DNA from 4 places in the Saccharothrix lopnurensis genome. Region 2 is predicted to be linked to each of the others. Evidence: riboswitches for the same ligand, from Rfam matches in the RefSeq annotation. Region 2 holds a riboswitch; each other region holds the start of a gene.
The links. A riboswitch is a leader RNA that binds a small molecule or an ion and turns the genes downstream of it on or off. The one in region 2 is predicted to bind cobalamin.
Positions count from the first base shown of each region.

Region 1 (4,202 bases), on a different contig from region 2:
TGCTTGACCTTGGTCATCTCCACCACCAGGTCGGCGGCCTCGACCAGCGCGGCGGGCGCGTGCCTGCCGGTGATGACGACGTGCTGGTGGCCGGGCCGGTCGCGGAGGGTCTCGACCACCTCGGCCACGTCCACCCAGCCCCAGTGCACCGGGTAGGTGAACTCGTCGAGCACGTACAGCCCGTGCCGCCCGTCCCGGATCCGGCGGGCGATCTCCTGCCAGCCCTCCCGCGCGGCGGCGGCGTGGTCGTCCTCGGTGCCCTGCTTGCGGGACCAGGACCAGCCCTCGCCCATCTTGTGCCACTCGACGGGGCCGCCCTCGCCGGTCTGCTCGTGCAGGCGGCCCAGGGCGCGGAAGGCCGACTCCTCGCCGACCTTCCACTTGGCGGACTTGACGAACTGGAAGACACCGATGGACCAGCCCTGGTTCCACCCGCGCAGGGCGAGGCCGAAGGCGGCGGTGGACTTGCCCTTCATCTCCCCGGTGTGCAGGACGACCAGGGGCCGGTTGCGGCGCTGCCGGGTGGTGAGCCCGTCGACGGGCACGGCGGACGGTTGGCCTTGGGGCATCTTCGGCTCCTACGCGGCTCGGGCGGCGCGGACCACGCCGGCGACCTGGTCGGCGGACAGCTCTTCGAGGCGCAGGCACGCGGCGTCCAGCGCGCCCGCCACCCGCCCGGCCAGGCCGAGCCTGATCGGGCCGTGCTCGCAGTCCACGACCACCGCGGCCACCCGGTCGGCGGCCAGCAGGCCCGCGGCGCGCAGGGCGTCGCGCAGCGGGTCGCCGCCCGTGCCGGAGGCGGTCGCGCGCCCGTCGGTCAGCAGCACCAGCAGCGCGCGGCGGCGCGGGTCGCGCACGCGCTCGGTCCCCAGCACGCGCCGGGCGCGCAGCAGGCCGTCGGCCAGCGGGGTGCGGCCGCCGGTGCGCAGGGCGCGCAGCCGGGCCGCCGCGGCGTCCACCGAGTGGGTCGGCGGCAGGGCGACGGTGGCCTCCCGGCCCCGGAACGTCACCACGCCGACCTTGTCGCGCCGCTGGTAGGCGTCGCGCAGCAGGGAGACCACCGCGCCGCTGACCGCGGACATCCGCTGCCGCGCGGCCATCGACCCGGAGGTGTCGACCACGAACAGCACGAGGTTGCCCTCCCGGCCCTCGCGCACCGACCGGCGCAGGTCCGATCCGCGCAGCTCCAGGCCGGGACCGCCGCGGCCCCGGGCGGCCTGGTGGGGCGCGGCCGCGGCGAGCGTGCCGAGCAGGTGCAGACCCGATCCGTCCACTGTGGAGGGTCGGACCACGCGGCCGGTGCGGGCGCGGGCCCGGGAGCGCTTGCCGGGCGCGCCGTCGCCGACGCCGGGCACCTGGAGCAGGCGGGCGCGGAAGGCGGGGGCGGGGGTGTGCGTGCGCTCGGCGGAGGGGCCGCCGCCGTTCCCGGCGGGCTGCTCGGGCGGGCGACCCGGCAGCTCCGCACCATCACCGTCGGGCACGTCGTCCCCCGGACCGCCGCCGGGGCCGCCGCCGCCGTCGTCGGGTCCCTCGTCGTCGGGATCGCCGTCAGGGCCGTCCTGGGGGCCGCCGTCGGGCCCGTCCGGCTCCCGGGCGGCCTCCTCGCCCTGCCGGAGTGCGTCGTCCAGCTGCTCCTCCTCCAGCCCCGGCTCGTCGAACGGGTCGCGGCGCTTGCGGTGCGGCAGGGCGAGCCGCACGGCCGCCTCCACGTCCTCCTCCGCCACCTCGTCGGCGCCGCGCCAGGCGGCGTGCGCGGTCGCGGTGCGGGCGACCACGAGGTCCGCGCGCATCCCGTCCACCTCGAACGCGGCGCAGATCGCGGAGATGCGGCGCAGCTCGGCGTCCGGCAGCACGACCGCCGCCAGCCGGGCGCGGGCCCCGACGATCCGCGCGGCCAGCGCGGCGTCCTGCTCGGCCCAGCGCGCGGCGAACCCGTCCTGGTCCGCCTCGTAGGCCAGCCGCCGCCGGACCACCTCGGTGCGCGTGGGCACGTCCCGGGCGGCCCGGACGGTGACCGTCAGGCCGAACCGGTCCAGCAGCTGCGGGCGCAGCTCGCCCTCCTCCGGGTTCATGGTGCCCACCAGCAGGAACGACGCGGCGTGCGACACGGACACGCCCTCGCGCTCCACGTGCGCGCGGCCCATGGCGGCGGCGTCGAGCAGCAGGTCCACGAGGTGGTCGTGCAGCAGGTTGACCTCGTCCACGTACAGCACGCCCCGGTGGGCGGCGGCCAGCAGGCCCGGCTGGTAGGCGCGCACGCCCTCGGTGAGGGCGCGCTCCAGGTCCAGCGAGCCGATCAGCCGGTCCTCGGTCGCGCCGACCGGCAGTTCGACCAGCCGCGCGGGCCGCCGCTCGGACCCCGCCGCGTGCGGTCCGTCCGGGCAGTCGGTCGCCACCGCCGGGTCGCAGCCGAACCGGCAGCCCGGCACCACGTCCAGGCCGGGCAGCAGCGCGGCCAGCGCGCGGACCGCGGTCGACTTCGCGGTGCCCTTCTCACCTCGGACGAGCACCCCGCCGATACCGGGGTGCACGGCGTTGAGCAGCAGCGCCGTGCGGAGGTCGTCCTGTCCGACGACGGCGGAAAAGGGGAAACGCGCGCCCATGCGGCGGTGTCCTTCCTCGGGTGTCCACGCCCGGGTCCGGTAGCGATGACGTCGGGGGGCGAGTTCCTGGCTCCCGGGGTGAACCGGTCACAGTGGCGGGACCGCGCCGGATTCGCACCGGCTTCCTCGCGCACCCCTACAGCCCCGGCATCGTCGCACCTGCGGCCGGCGGCTCCAAGCCCCGGGGACGCGAGCGCGATCACACCGGGACCGGCCGCACGCCCCCGGCACCGCCGCGGACCAGGCCGGTGGAGGCGTCCCGGGACGTCGACGCGCTGTCGACGCGCTACCGCCGGCCGACCCCGCCCGGGGCCACGAGCCGCCGGGCGGCCGCCTCGCCGGCGGGCCCGTCCCGGTCCCCCAGGTCCACCTCGACGGTCAGCGGCGCCCGGAACGACAGCAGGCCCAGCACCGGCGGCGGGTCCGCCGAGGCCAGCCGCAGGCGCGGGAACCGCAGCGCGGTCTCCCGCAGCACCACCTCCGCCTCCAGCCGGGCCAGGCCCGCGCCGAGGCAGAAGTGCCTGCCGTGGCCGAACGCCAGGTGCGCGCGGGCGTTCGGGCGACCGGGGCAGAACCGCTCGGGGTCCTCGAACGCGCCGGGGTCCGAGCCCGCGCCCGCGAGCATCAGCAGCAGCGGCGCGCCCGCCGGGACCTCGACGCCGGACAGCACGACCGGCTCGGCCGCGACCCGCCGCCAGGTGGTGACCGGTGGTTCCCGGCGCAGCACCTCCTCGACGCACGCGGCCGCCAGGCCGGGTTCGGGCAGCCGCGACCACAGGTCGCCGTGCCGCAGCACCGCGTGGAACGCCGCGCACAGCAGCTGCGTCGTCGTCTCCTGGCCCGCGATCAGCAGGAAGTAGCACAGCCCGGCCGCCTCCCGCAGCGGCACGCCCCGGGCCCGCAGCGCGCCGAACAGGTCGTCGCCGCGCGGGTCGGCGACCTCGATGCGCCCGGTCAGCCACCGGTGGAACGCGGCGGCCGGCCCGGCCAGCTCCCGCTGCCGCGCCGGCGAGACGTCGCCCCAGAACAGCTCCAGCGACGCGGTGCTCCACGCCTTCAGCGCGGCCACGTCCACGTCGCGGATGCCCAGCACCTCCAGCAGCACCACCGCCGGCAGGTCGCGGGCCAGCGCCGGGTGCAGGTCCACCACCCCGGTCAGCCCGGCCAGCCGCGCCGCGGTCAGCTCCGCGATCCGCGGCCCCGCCGCCGCCACCCGCGCGGGCGTGAGGAAGCGGGCGACCAGCCGGCGCAGGGCGGCGTGGGTCGGGGTCCCGTTGTTGGCCAGCGTCGGCGGCAGCGAGAACCCGGCGCGGGCCAGCTCCCGCAGCACCGGGCCGGGGATCGGGACCACCGCGGTCAGCGCGTTGTCCGGGCGGAACCGGCGCGGGTCGGCCAGCACCGCGCGCACGTCGTCGTACCGGCTGACCAACCACAGCCCGGTGCGCCCGTCCCGGTGCACCGGCGCCCGCTCGCGCAGCGACCGCAGGTCGGCCGGTCCGGGCTGGAAGAGGTCCACGCCGGCACGGTAGCCGCCGGGTGCGACACTGCCGGCGTGAGTGTGCGCACAGGTGAGTCGGTGTTCGACTGGATCGACACGCG
Region 1 is NZ_JBHSQO010000035.1:27,558-31,759, forward strand. Features, by position in the region: gene cobO (cob(I)yrinic acid a,c-diamide adenosyltransferase) at 1-569, opposite strand, end outside; gene ACFP3R_RS26900 (putative cobaltochelatase) at 579-2,603, opposite strand; cobalamin riboswitch at 2,644-2,781, opposite strand; gene ACFP3R_RS26905 (cytochrome P450) at 2,890-4,119, opposite strand; gene ACFP3R_RS26910 (8-amino-7-oxononanoate synthase) at 4,156-4,202, shown strand, end outside.
Region 1: another riboswitch for cobalamin. It lies ahead of ACFP3R_RS26900 (putative cobaltochelatase); the one in region 2 lies ahead of ACFP3R_RS20850 (ribonucleoside-diphosphate reductase subunit alpha).

Region 2 (4,202 bases):
CTGCACTTCGACAGCACCGAGACCATGGGCTGGGCGGTGATCAGCGGCGGCGGTCAAGGCGACTCGGTCTGGCTGGACCGCTCCTACGACGCCGGGGGAACGTGGCAGCCGAAGGTCGGCTCGACCACGACCCCGGCGGGTTACGGCGGCTGGCGCACGCTCATGCACAACGTGGACGACTGGGCCGGGCTGCGCGTCGGGCTGCTGCGCGCCTGCGGCCAGCCCGCCGGGTCGTCGACCATCGCCTGCACGAGCTGGTACCGCACCACGTGGAACGCCTGGGACCGCCGCACCGCCGCGGCCACCGCCCTGATGCAGCGGTACAACCCGGACACCGGCCTGTTCGACACCACGGGCTGGTGGAACTCCGCCAACGCGCTCAACGCGATCATCGACAACGCGCGGGTGAGCGGCATGGGTTCCTACCGCTACGCCATCGCCCGCACCTTCGACCTCAACCGCACCGCCTGGGACGGCAACTTCATCAACGAGTACAACGACGACGTCGCGTGGTGGGGGCTGACGTGGATCGCCGCCTACGACCTCACCGGCGACCGCCGCTACCTCGACACCGCCCGCACCGGCGCCGACCACATCCACCGCTACTGGGACCAGACCTGCGGCGGCGGCATCTGGTGGACCTCCAGCCGGACCTACAAGAACGCCATCGCCAACTCGCTGTACGTCCAGCTCAACGCCGCCCTGCACAACCGGTTGCCCGGTGACACCACCTACGTGCAGCGCGCCCGGAACGGCTGGCAGTGGTTCGAGGGCACCGGGATGATCACCAGCTCGAACCTGGTCAACGACGGCCTCGTCACCTCGACGTGCCGCAACAACGGCCAGACGCCGTGGAGCTACAACCAGGGCGTGCCGCTGGCCGCGCTGACCGAACTGCACCGCGCCACCGGCGACCAGGCGTACCTCACGCGGGCGCGGGCGTTGGCCAACGCCTCGACCACCAGTTCCGCGCTCAACCCGGGTGGGATCGTGTTCGACAACGGCGGCGGCGGTGACGTCCCGTCCTTCAAGGGCGCCTTCGTGCGCGGACTCGGTCAGCTGAACCGGGCGCTGCCGGACCGCCCGTACACCGCCTACCTCACCCGGCAGGCGGACACGGCCCACGCGCGCGACCGGTCCAGCAGCGACTCCTACGACCAGCCGTGGGCCGGGCCGTTCCAGCGCAGCGACGCGGCGCGCCAGCACAGCGCGGTGGACCTGATGAACGCCGCCGGCTGACCGGTTGGCCGGACGACGTCCGGAGCAGTCCCGGGAGCCGTTCACCGGACCGGTGCACCAGCGGTAACCAGGGACGCCATCCGCACGACCGCCGCCGACCGCACTCCGCGACACCGGCCCCCCGCACCCCGGGCGAGCACGGCGGCACGCACGACCTGCGGAGTGATCTTCGCGACCCTCGCTCATGTGGGGTCGGGTTGCGGGACGATCTACAACATGTAGTGTTCCCGCCGTCGATGGTTCCGACGCCCTTCCCGAAGGGCGGAGGAGGCAAGAGGGAACCCGGTGCGAATCCGGGACTGCCCCGCAGCGGTGAGTGGGAACGACCGCCGTCAACGAAGCACTGCGCGTCTCGCGTGGGAAGCGACGGCCAGTAGGTCCGGTCCTTTCGGGGTCGGGTGCCCGCGAGTCCGAAGACCTGCCGTCGGTGCGCGCGCCGGCCGGCGTGCGCGTGTCCGGGGCCTCGTGGGCGGGCCGACGCGGATCGGCGCGCCGTCGTGCGCGCGTCTGCGGCACCTCCCGCGTGCTCCGGGCCGTTCGAGGCTCGCGAGGAGAGGGCTGTGCCGACCACAACCACGAGCACCACCGCGCAGGTGCGGGTGATCCGCCGCGACGGCGGTGCCTCGGCGTTCGACGCCACCAGGATCGCGGTGGCGATGACCAGGGCGTTCCTGGCCGCGGAGGGTGACGCCGCCGCGTCGTCGTCCCGGCTGCACCCCCTGGTGGAAGATCTGACCGCGCAGGTGGGGGCCGCGCTGCTCAAGCACGCCCGTCCCGACACCGCGCTGCACGTTGAACAGATCCAGGACCAGGTCGAACTGGTCCTGATGCGCGGCGGCCACCACAAGGTGGCCCGCGCCTACGTGCTCTACCGCGAGAAGCGGGCCAAGGCGCGCGAAGTCGTGCCCTCAGCGCCGGAGTTCCGCGTCAAGGGCCCGGACGGGGAACTCGTCCCGCTGGACTGGGACCGCGTCGGGGTCGTGGTCGGCGAGGCGTGCGCGGACCTGGCGGACACCTCGCCGGAGGCCGTGCTGGCCGAGGTGCGGCGCACCCTGTACGACGGCATCACGGTCGACGAGCTGTCCGTGGCGCTGGTGATGGCCGCGCGGACGCTGGTGGAGACCGAGCCGAACTACTCCTACGTCGCCGCGCGGCTGCTGCTGGACCGGTTGCGGCGCGAGGCGCTGACCCGCGTCGCCGGCCGCCCGGTGGAGGGCGCCGGCGGGCGGACGTCCTACGTGGACCACTTCCCGGCGTACGTGCGGCTGGGCGTCGAGCTGGACCGCCTCGACCCCGAGCTGGCGAACTTCGACGTCGAGCGCCTGGCCGCCGCGATCCGGCCCGAGCGCGACGCGAAGTTCGACTTCCCCGGGATGCAGACGCTCTACGACCGCTACCTGCTGCACGACCACGGCACCCGTTACGAGCTGCCGCAGGCGTTCTTCATGCGGGTGGCGATGGGCCTGGCCCTGCGCGAGGACGACCGGGAAGCCCGCGCGATCGAGTTCTACGAGCTGCTGTCGAGCTTCGACTTCATGGCCTCGACGCCGACGCTGTTCAACTCCGGCACCACCCGGCCGCAGCTCTCGTCGTGCTTCCTCACCACCGTGGACGACGACCTGGACGGCATCTTCCGGGGTTACCGGAACAACGCGCTGCTGGCGAAGTTCTCCGGCGGCCTGGGCAACGACTGGACCCCGGTGCGCGGCATGGGCGCCCACATCAGGGGCACCAACGGCGAGTCCCAGGGCGTGGTGCCGTTCCTGAAGATCGCCAACGACACGGCGGTGGCGGTCAACCAGGGCGGCAAGCGCAAGGGCGCGGCCTGCGCCTACCTGGAGACCTGGCACGTCGACGTCGAGGAGTTCCTCGACCTGCGCAAGAACACCGGCGACGACCGCCGCCGCACGCACGACATGAACACCGCGAACTGGGTGCCCGACGAGTTCCTGCGCCGCGTCGAGGCCGACGCCGACTGGACGTTGTTCTCCCCCGACGAGGTGCCGGACCTGCACGACCTCTACGGTCGCGCGTTCGCGCGGCGCTACCGCGCCTACGAGGAGGCCGCCGACCGGGGCGAGATGCGGGTGGTCAAGCGGGTGCGCGCGGTGGACCTGTGGCGGCGGATGCTGACCGTGCTGTTCGAGACCGGCCACCCGTGGATCACCTTCAAGGACCCGTGCAACCTGCGCTCGCCGCAGCAGCACGTCGGCGTGGTGCACTCGTCGAACCTGTGCACCGAGATCACCCTGAACACCTCGGCCGACGAGGTCGCGGTGTGCAACCTGGGTTCGGTGAACCTGGCCAACCACGTCACCGCCGCCGGTGTGGACGCGGCCCGGTTGGAGCGCACCGTCACCACGGCCGTGCGCATGTTGGACAACGTGATCGACATCAACTTCTACACGATCCCCGAGGCCCGCCGGTCCAACCTGCGGCACCGCCCGATCGGCCTGGGCCTGATGGGGTTCACCGATGCCCTGTTCGTCCAGCGCCTGGTCCCGGGCTCGCCGGGAGCGGTGGAGTTCGCCGACCGCAGCACGGAGGCGATCAGCTACCACGCCCTGTCCGCCTCGGCCGACCTGGCGCGCGAGCGCGGCAGCTACGAGTCGTTCGAGGGTTCGCTGTGGAGCCGGGGAATCCTGCCCATCGACTCCGTCGCCCTGCTGGCCGAGGCCCGCGACGGCGACCTGGACGTGGACACCTCCACCACGCTGGACTGGGACGCATTGAGGGAGAAGGTGCGCGGCGGGATGCGCAACTCCAACACCACGGCCATCGCCCCCACCGCCACGATCTCCACCATCTGCGGCGTCGGCCAGTCGATCGAGCCGCTGTTCCGCAACCTGTACGTGAAGTCGAACATGTCCGGCGACTTCACCGTCCTCAACCGGCACCTGGTCGCCGACCTCAAGGCGCTCGGCCTGTGGGACGAGGCCATGGTGGCGGACCTGAAGTACTTC
Region 2 is NZ_JBHSQO010000020.1:127,389-131,590, forward strand. Features, by position in the region: gene ACFP3R_RS20845 (glycoside hydrolase family 76 protein) at 1-1,239, shown strand, start outside; cobalamin riboswitch at 1,460-1,679, shown strand; gene ACFP3R_RS20850 (ribonucleoside-diphosphate reductase subunit alpha) at 1,800-4,202, shown strand, end outside.

Region 3 (4,202 bases), on a different contig from region 2:
TGACCCTCAGCGACGGCCTGGTGCTGCGGCCCGCACGCCCGGAGGACCTGGAGCGGATCGGCGCGCTGCTGGCCGACCGGGGCGAGCCCGAGGACGCCGTGGACCACCGCCTGGTGGTGGAGGACCCGGACGCGGGCTGGGAGGCGTGCGCGGTCGTCGTGGACGGCGACCTGGTGGTGTCCACCGCGACGCTGCTGGACGAGACGCTGGTGCTCGGCGGGCTGGAGATCCCGGCGGGCCAGGTCGAGCTGGTGGCGACCGACCGGCGCTACGAGGGCCGGGGCGCGGTGCGCGCGCTGATGGGCTGGGCGCACGAGCGGGCCGCCGCGCGCGGCCACCTGGTGAACATCATGCTCGGCATCCCCTACTTCTACCGGCAGTTCGGCTACACCTACGCCGTGCCGTACGCCGCCACCCGGGACGTGACGGGCACACCGGCCGGCGCCGGCCACACCCTGCGCGAGGCGACCGCCGCCGACATCCCCGTCCTCGCCCGGTTCCAGGACGCCGAGCAGGCCCCGTTCGACCTGCGGATGCCGCACTCCGCCCCGCTGTGGCGGTGGCTGGTGGAGCGCGGCGGCAGCACCGAGTGGCTGGTGGAGCGCGACGGCGTGCCGGTCGCCTCGGGCCGGACCACGCCGCCGGAGGAGGGGGTGCGGCTGGCGGAGGTGGCCGCGGTGGACGGGGCCGCCGCGCACGCGCTGCTGGCCCTGACCGGGGCGACCGAGGTGACCGAGCGGCCGGGGACGGTCGCGGGCGCGGCGCTGGAGGCGTTCCTGGCCCCGGCGAAGGCCGAGGCGAACTCCTACTACGTGCGCGTCCCCGACCCGGTGGCGCTGCTGGAGCACCTGCGGCCGGTGTTCGGGGCGCGGCTGGCGGCGTCGGCGCGGTTCGCCGGCGAGGAGGGCGAGGCGGTGGTGTCGTTCTACCGCTCGCACGTGCGGGTGCCGTTCGCGGGCGGCGAGGTGGGGCCGGTGGCGGTCGGTGGCACGATGCAGGCCCCCGGCGCGGCGGGCGGGGCGGGCGTGGCGCCGGACATGGTGGCGTCGCTGCTGTTCGGGCCGCACGGGATCGAGGGGCTGACCGCCCGGCAGCCCGACGTGTACCCGGGCCCGGAGGAGGAGCTGATGCGGACGCTGTTCCCGCCGGTGCGGTCGGACGTGCTGACCTTCTACCTGCCGTAGCCGCGCTCAGCCCCCGAACAGGGTGGGCGCGAACTCGACGCCCAGGGCGACCCCGGCCAACCCCAGCAGCACCCCGGCGAACGTCAGCGCCCGCCGGTAACCCGCGTCGCCCAGGTGCCGGCGCCCCCGCGCCACCACCAGCGCGATCACCACCTTCCCACCCACCAGGGTCGCGTAGAAACCGACCAGCAACGCCACCCCCGCCCCGGTCGACGCCCGCCACGTGGTGACGGTCAGCGGTCCCAGCGCGGTCGCCCACGCCACCCACGGGTGGGGGCTGAGCAGGTTCACCAGGACCGCCCGGCGCAGCGCCGCGACGCCCGGCGCGGCCGTGGACTCGGACGCCCCCGGCTCCAGCGACGCCGTGCGCGCCTCCCGCACCGTCCGCACCCCGCTCCACACCACGAACAGGGCGCCGACCACGCCGAGCACGCCCAGCGCCCGCTCCGGCAGCCGCCCGAGCAGCAGCAGCGTCACCCCGACCACCGCGGCGTCCGACAGCAGCGGCGCGCACGCGGCCAGCACGCCCGCCCGCCGGCCGGACCGCAGCGCCGACGTCACGACCAGCACCAGCAGGGGGCCGGGGCTGATGCTCGCCGCCAGGCCCAGGGACAGTCCCAACCCCAGCGCGTCCACGGGCGGCAGACTAGGCCACGTGTCCGAGTTCTCCCGAGTCCTGACCACCCTGCGGCAGATCCGCGGCCTCAGCCCGTTCTTCGCCCTCGACGTCGGCCGGCCCGACGAGGGCTGGCACGACGGCGCCGCGCTGCTCGACGGGTCCGCCCTGCCCGCCACCGTGGACCGGATCGCCGCCCGGTACCGCACCGCCGAACGGCGCGTCGCCGCCTCGCTGTTCTTCCTCAGCTACACCGCCCGGCTGCTGTCCCCGGTGGTGGCCGCCCGCGCGGTCGGCGGGACGGCGCCGGACGTGCGGCCCGCCAACCTCTGGTGGCGCTACGACGCGGACGGCCTGCGGGTCCGGGTCAAGGAGCCGGCCGGGGGCGTGGGGATCGTCGAGTCGTTGGCGCCGGTGGTGGAGGCCGTGCGCTCGGTCGCCCCGGTGGCGCCCGGCCTGCTGTGGGGCAACGCGGCCTCGTCGGCGGCGGGGGCGTTGCGGTTCGTGGCGCTCGGCGGGGCGGCGAGCGCGGAGGAGTGCGTCGCGCTGGGCGAGGAGCTGTTCGCCGAACCCCCGCTGCGGGGTTGCGGGGACTTCATCCCGTTCCCCGGCGAGGTCGCGTTCCGGCGGCGCAGCTGCTGCCTCTACTACCGGCTCGACGGCGGCGGCAAGTGCGGTGACTGCGCGTTGCGGTGAACCCGGCGGACAAGACGTCCGGCCGGTTGTGCGGCGGGACGGGCGACCTCTATGTTCGCTTCGCCGTGGTGGACGGGAAGCCGGTGCGAATCCGGCGCGGTCCTCGCCACTGTGACCGGGGAGCCAACCCGCCGAGCACGTCACTGGCCGCACGCGCGGCTGGGAAGACGCGGGGACGGTGTCGATCCGGGAGTCAGGAGACCGGCCACGGCACCTGTTGACCTTCCACGAGGCATGGAGGAGCCCGTCATGACGAGCCCCGCGCAGTCCGCCCCAGTCCAGGTCCCCCGGTGGGCCTACGCCGTCGCGCTGGTCGCGCTGGCCGTGACCTGGCTGGTGCTCCAGGAGAACGGCGCGGCGATCGGCCACGCCGCCGAGACGCTCCACGAGTTCTTCCACGACGGGCGCCACGCGCTCGGCGTCCCGTGCCACTGAGGCGGGGCGGCGTGCTCACCTACAGGGACCACCTGGTGCGCGGGCTCGCCGCCGGTGGGGTGTCCGGCCTGCTCGCGGGCCTGGTCGGGCTGGTCGTGGTCGAGGTGCCGATCCGCGCCGCGCTGGCCGTCGAGGAGGCGCGGCCCGTCGAGCCGGGGGCCGGCGGCCACGAGCACGGCGAGCTGGTCGGCCGGGGCGTGCAGGTGTTCGGCGGCGTGCTGGCCGCGGTCATCGTCGGGGTGGCGGTGGGCGCGCTGTTCGCCACCGCCTACGCCGGGTCGCGGCGCTGGTTCCCCGACCGGTCGCCGTTCAGCCGGGCGGTGTGGCTGGGGGCGGCGGCGTTCGGCGCGGCGGCCCTGCTGCCGGCGGTGAAGTACCCGGCGAACCCGCCCGCGGTGGGCGACCCGGAGACCGTCGGCTACCGCACGGTGCTCTACCTGGCGCTGATCGCCTCGGGCCTGCTGGTCGCGTTCGGGGCGAGCTGGCTGGCCTCCCGCCTCGGCCACTGGTCACCGCCGCTGCGGACCACGGCGGTCGCGCTGGCCGTGGTGGCGGCGGTGGTGCTGGTGCTGCTGCTGTTCCCGGCCGCGCCGGACGCCATCCCCGAGGACATGCCGAGCGGCGTGCTCTGGGACTTCCGGCTGGCGTCCCTGGCCGAGACCGCCACGCTGTGGCTGGGTCTCGGCGTGGTGTTCGGCCTGCTGGTCGACCCGGCGGTGCGGCGGGCCGACCGCCTGTCGGCGGTGTAGCCGGGGCCGGCGGCCCAGCCGGGCCGGCGATCCGGCCAGGTCAGCGGTCCACCCGGATCAACTGCCCGGCAGCGGGGCGAGCGTCGTCAGGTCGACGCCCACCAGGGAGTCGCGGAACACGCGGCGCTCGCCCCCCGGCACCGGCACGTCGCACGGCACCACCAGGACCGTGCACCCGGCCGCCACGGCGGAGGCCACCCCGGTCGGGGAGTCCTCGACCGCCACGCACCGCGCCGGGTCGACGCCCAGCAGGCGGGCCGCCTTCAGGTAGGGCTCGGGCAGCGGCTTGTTCAGCCCGTCCACCTCGTCACCGCACACCGTCACGTCGAACAGGTCGCGCCCCAGGGTGTCCAGCGCGATCTCGGTCAGCCCGCGCTCGGTGGAGGTGACCAGCGCCATCGGCACCCCGGAGTCGCGCACCGCGCGCAGCGCCTCCCGGGCCCCCGGCCGCCACGGCAGGCCGGCGCGGAACACCTCCTCGGTGCGGCGGACGATCCACGCCGCGCCGTCCCGAACCTCGTC
Region 3 is NZ_JBHSQO010000004.1:260,618-264,819, reverse strand. Features, by position in the region: gene ACFP3R_RS06400 (GNAT family N-acetyltransferase) at 1-1,184, shown strand, start outside; gene ACFP3R_RS06395 (LysE family translocator) at 1,191-1,820, opposite strand; gene ACFP3R_RS06390 ((2Fe-2S)-binding protein) at 1,840-2,496, shown strand; cobalamin riboswitch at 2,546-2,720, shown strand; gene ACFP3R_RS06385 (CbtB-domain containing protein) at 2,746-2,931, shown strand; gene ACFP3R_RS06380 (CbtA family protein) at 2,943-3,680, shown strand; gene ACFP3R_RS06375 (HAD family hydrolase) at 3,738-4,202, opposite strand, start outside.
Region 3: another riboswitch for cobalamin. It lies ahead of ACFP3R_RS06385 (CbtB-domain containing protein); the one in region 2 lies ahead of ACFP3R_RS20850 (ribonucleoside-diphosphate reductase subunit alpha).

Region 4 (4,202 bases), on a different contig from region 2:
TACCAGGCGCGCCCCGGCACCGCGCTGGTGGTCAACCGCGACGCCGCGGCGCTGGCCGCCGACGGCGCGGACAGCCTGCTCCTGCTGCACCACCACAACGCGACGGGCGACCGCGCCGACGTGGTGAAGGTGAAGGGGAAGACGGGCAACCGCTCGGCGGACTGATCCCGGTGGGCTGATCGACGTTCCACGCTCTGGCCGGTCGGGGGTTGCCCCGGCTGGCCAGAGCCTTTTAAGCGCATCGGGCGACACCCGTTCGGGGGCCTTGAACCGTTCGGGTGTCCCGCAGTCCGGGAGAGATCGCCCCGTAGGTGTGTTCCGAGTGCGTTTTCACGCTCCGCGCCCGGTAGCCTTTCGCATTGAGAACTAGTCCCGCGACATGGGACTGATACCTGGGAGGTGTGTGGATGCGGCTCGCAGTGATCCCAGGGGACGGGATCGGGCCCGAGGTCATCGCCGAGGCCCTGAAGGTGCTCGGTGAGGTCGTTCCCGCGGCCGAGATCACCCGCTACGACCTCGGTGCGGCGCGCTGGCACGCCACAGGTGAGTTGTTGCCGGAATCGGTGCTCGGTGAGCTCCGCCAGCACGACGCGATCCTGCTCGGTGCCGTGGGCGACCCGTCCGTGCCCAGCGGCATCCTGGAACGCGGCCTGCTGCTGCGGCTCCGGTTCGAACTCGACCACCACGTGAACCTGCGCCCGGCCCGGCTGTACCCGGGTGTCCGCAGCCCGATCGCCGACCCGCCCGAGATCGACATGGTGGTCGTGCGCGAGGGCACCGAGGGGCTGTACGCGGGCAACGGCGGGCTCCTGCGCAAGGACACCCCGCACGAGATCGCGACCGAGGTGTCGATCAACACCTCGTTCGGCGTGGAGCGGGTGGTGCGCGACGCGTTCGCCAGGGCGGCCAACCGGCCGCGCAAGCACCTGACGCTGGTGCACAAGACCAACGTCCTGACCCACGCCGGCTCGCTGTGGTCGCGCGTGGTCGAGGAGGTGTCGCTCCAGCACCCGGACGTGACCGTGGCCTACCAGCACGTGGACGCGGCCACCATCCACCTGGTGACCGACCCGGGCCGCTACGACGTGATCGTCACCGACAACCTGTTCGGGGACATCCTGACCGACCTGGCGGCGGCCGTGACCGGCGGCATCGGGCTGGCGGCCTCGGGCAACCTGGACGTGACCAGGCGCAACCCGAGCATGTTCGAGCCCGTGCACGGCAGCGCGCCGGACATCGCGGGCCAGGGCATCGCCGACCCGACGGCCGCCGTGCTGTCGGTGGCGCTGATGCTCGACCACCTGGGCGAGTCGGAGGCGGCGCGCCGGATCGAGGCGTCGGTGGCCTTCGACCTGGCCACCCGCGACCACTCGTCGCCGGGCGCCACCTACGCGGTGGGCGACCGCCTGGCCGCGCTCGTGTCGTCGAACGTCCGCACGGGGGCCTGACCGCCCTCCCGGACGCGTGATCAGGGCCACCACGACACGGTCGTGGTGGCCCTTCGCGTTAGGGTCGCGAGCGTCGCCCGCGGGGGAAGTCCGGTGAGAGTCCGGCGCTGACCCGCAACGGTAAGCCGAAGTCGCCTTCGGCCAGCCCGATCACCCGCGGGCGGTGGGAAGAAGCTCCACTCCTGCCGTGGTCTGCGGGACGGATGCGCACCGGTCCGCCGCGGACCGGGGCCACCCGGTCGAGGCCACCCGCCCGAAAGGCGCCCGGTGACCCCGACGAACCCGGTGACCCCGACGAACCCGGCGAACCCGACCACCGCGGGACCGGCCTCCTCCACCACCGGCGCGTGCGCGGCCCTGGCCGTCGCGCTCGCGGTCTCGGTGGTGTGCGGCGTGGCCCTCGGCCCGGTGCCCGTGCCGTTCGACGACGTGGTCCGCTACCTGCACGCGGCCGTCACGGGCGGGGTGGTCCAGGCCGCGGAGGCGGGCCCCTACCGGATCGTGTGGGACATCCGGCTGCCCCGGGTGCTGCTGGCCGCCGTCGTGGGCGCGGGGCTGGCCGCGGTCGGCGTGGCCGTCCAGGCGGTGGTCCGCAACGCCCTGGCCGACCCGTACGTGCTGGGCATCTCCTCGGGCGCGAGCGTCGGCGCCACGGCGGTCGCCACCACCGGCCTGTTCGCCTCCCTGGGCATCTACGCCCTGTCCACCGCCGCGTTCCTGTCCGCCCTGGCCGCGACGGCGCTGGTCTACCTGGTGGCCGGCCGGGGCGGGCTGACCCCGCTGCGCCTGGTCCTCACCGGCACCGCCCTCGCCCACGGCTTCTCCGCGATCGCCATGCTGCTGGTCTTCCAGGCGCCGCGCGGCGAGGCCGCCCGCGCCGCCCTGTTCTGGCTGCTCGGCAGCCTGGGCGGGGTCACCTGGGCGTCGGTGCCGGTCGCCGCGGCCGTGGTCGTCGCCGGCACCGCCTACCTCACCACCCGCGCCCGGCACCTCAACGCCCTGGCCATGGGCGACGAGACCGCCACCACCCTCGGCGTCGACGTCGCCCGGACCCGCCGCACCCTGTTCCTGGTCACCGCCGCCATGACCGGCGTGCTGGTCGCGGTCAGCGGCGCGGTCGGGTTCGTCGGCCTGGTGCTGCCCCACCTGGTCCGCCTGCTGGTCGGCGCGGACCACCGCCGGGTGCTCGCCGTGGCCCCGCTCGCCGGCGCCTGCTTCCTGATCTGGGTCGACGTCGCCGCCCGCCTGCTCGCCGCGCCCGAGGAGCTGCCGCTGGGCGTCATCACCGCCGCCCTGGGCGTGCCGTGCTTCGTGCTCCTGCTGCGCCGCCGCGGCTACGTGTTCGGGGGCCGCTGATGGAGGTCCGGATCGAGGGGCTGGCCGTCGACGGCATCCTGCGCGGCGTCGACCTGACCGCCGGCACGGGCGAGGTGCACGGCATCGTCGGCCCCAACGGCAGCGGCAAGTCCACCACGCTGCGCTGCGCCTACCGGGCGCTCAAACCGCACGGGGGAGTGGTCCGCCTCGACGGCCGCGACATCACCACCACCCGGGTCCGCGACACCGCCCGCGACCTGGCCGCGCTCACCCAGGACAGCCACGTCGAGTTCGACTTCACCGTCACCGAGGTCGTCGCCATGGGCCGGCTGCCCCACGGCGCGGGCCCCGACGACGAGGCCATCGTGCGCGAGTCCCTGACCAGGGTGGACGCGGCCCACCTCGCGCACCGCGGCTTCCTCACCCTCTCCGGCGGCGAGCGGCAGCGCGTGCTCATCGCCCGCGCCCTGACCCAGCGGCCCAGGGTGCTGGTGCTCGACGAGCCGACCAACCACCTGGACATCAGCCACCAGCTGGCCGTGCTCGCCCTGGTCCGCCGCCTGGGCGTCACCGTCCTGGCCGTGCTGCACGACCTCAACCTCGCCGCCGCCCACTGCGACCGCCTGCACGTGCTCGACCGCGGCCGGGTCGCGCACAGCGGCACGCCCGCCGAGGTGCTCACCCCCGAGGTGCTGGCCGAGGTCTTCCGCGTGCGCGCCCACGTCGTCCCGCACCCCACCACCGGGGTGCCACAACTGCTGTTCGACCACCAGGAGGCCACCCCGTGCTGAGAACGCTCATCGCGCTCGCCGCGGTCCTGTCCACGACGGCGTGCGGCGCGCGGGTCGTCGCCGAACCGCCGGGCGCGGGCACCACGACCGTCACGAACTGCGGCCGGGAGGTCGAGTACGCGACACCCTCCCGGGTCGTCACCAACGACACCGGCATCACCGAGCTGATGTTCGCGCTCGGGCTGGCCGACCGGATGGCCGGCTACACCATCTCCTCCTCCGCCAAGACCGGCGACGTGGCGTCCTCGCCCTGGCGGGCCGACTTCGAGCGCGTGCCGCACCTGGGCGAGAAGATCACCAAGGAGCTGGTCCAGGGCGCGGGCGCGGACCTCGTGTTCGCGGGCTGGAACTACGGCTTCTCCGAGAGCACCGGGCTCACCCCGGACTCGCTGGGGCAGCTCGGCATCGCCACCTACCAGCTCACCGAGGCGTGCCGCAACGGCGTGGCGAAGCAGCGCGGCATCATGCCGCCCCTGGAGGCCCTCTACACCGACCTGGGCAACCTCGGTCGGATCTTCGGCGTCGAGGACCGGGCCGAACGGCTGATCACCGGCTACCGCGAGCAGGTGGCCGAGGCCCAGCGGCTGGTCACCGGGAAGAGCCCGAGGGTGTTCCTCTACGACAGCGGGCTGGACCAGCCGTTCAC
Region 4 is NZ_JBHSQO010000051.1:29,063-33,264, reverse strand. Features, by position in the region: gene ACFP3R_RS31880 (S8 family peptidase) at 1-165, shown strand, start outside; gene ACFP3R_RS31875 (3-isopropylmalate dehydrogenase) at 408-1,448, shown strand; cobalamin riboswitch at 1,489-1,624, shown strand; gene ACFP3R_RS31870 (FecCD family ABC transporter permease) at 1,716-2,804, shown strand; gene ACFP3R_RS31865 (ABC transporter ATP-binding protein) at 2,804-3,556, shown strand; gene ACFP3R_RS31860 (ABC transporter substrate-binding protein) at 3,550-4,202, shown strand, end outside.
Region 4: another riboswitch for cobalamin. It lies ahead of ACFP3R_RS31870 (FecCD family ABC transporter permease); the one in region 2 lies ahead of ACFP3R_RS20850 (ribonucleoside-diphosphate reductase subunit alpha).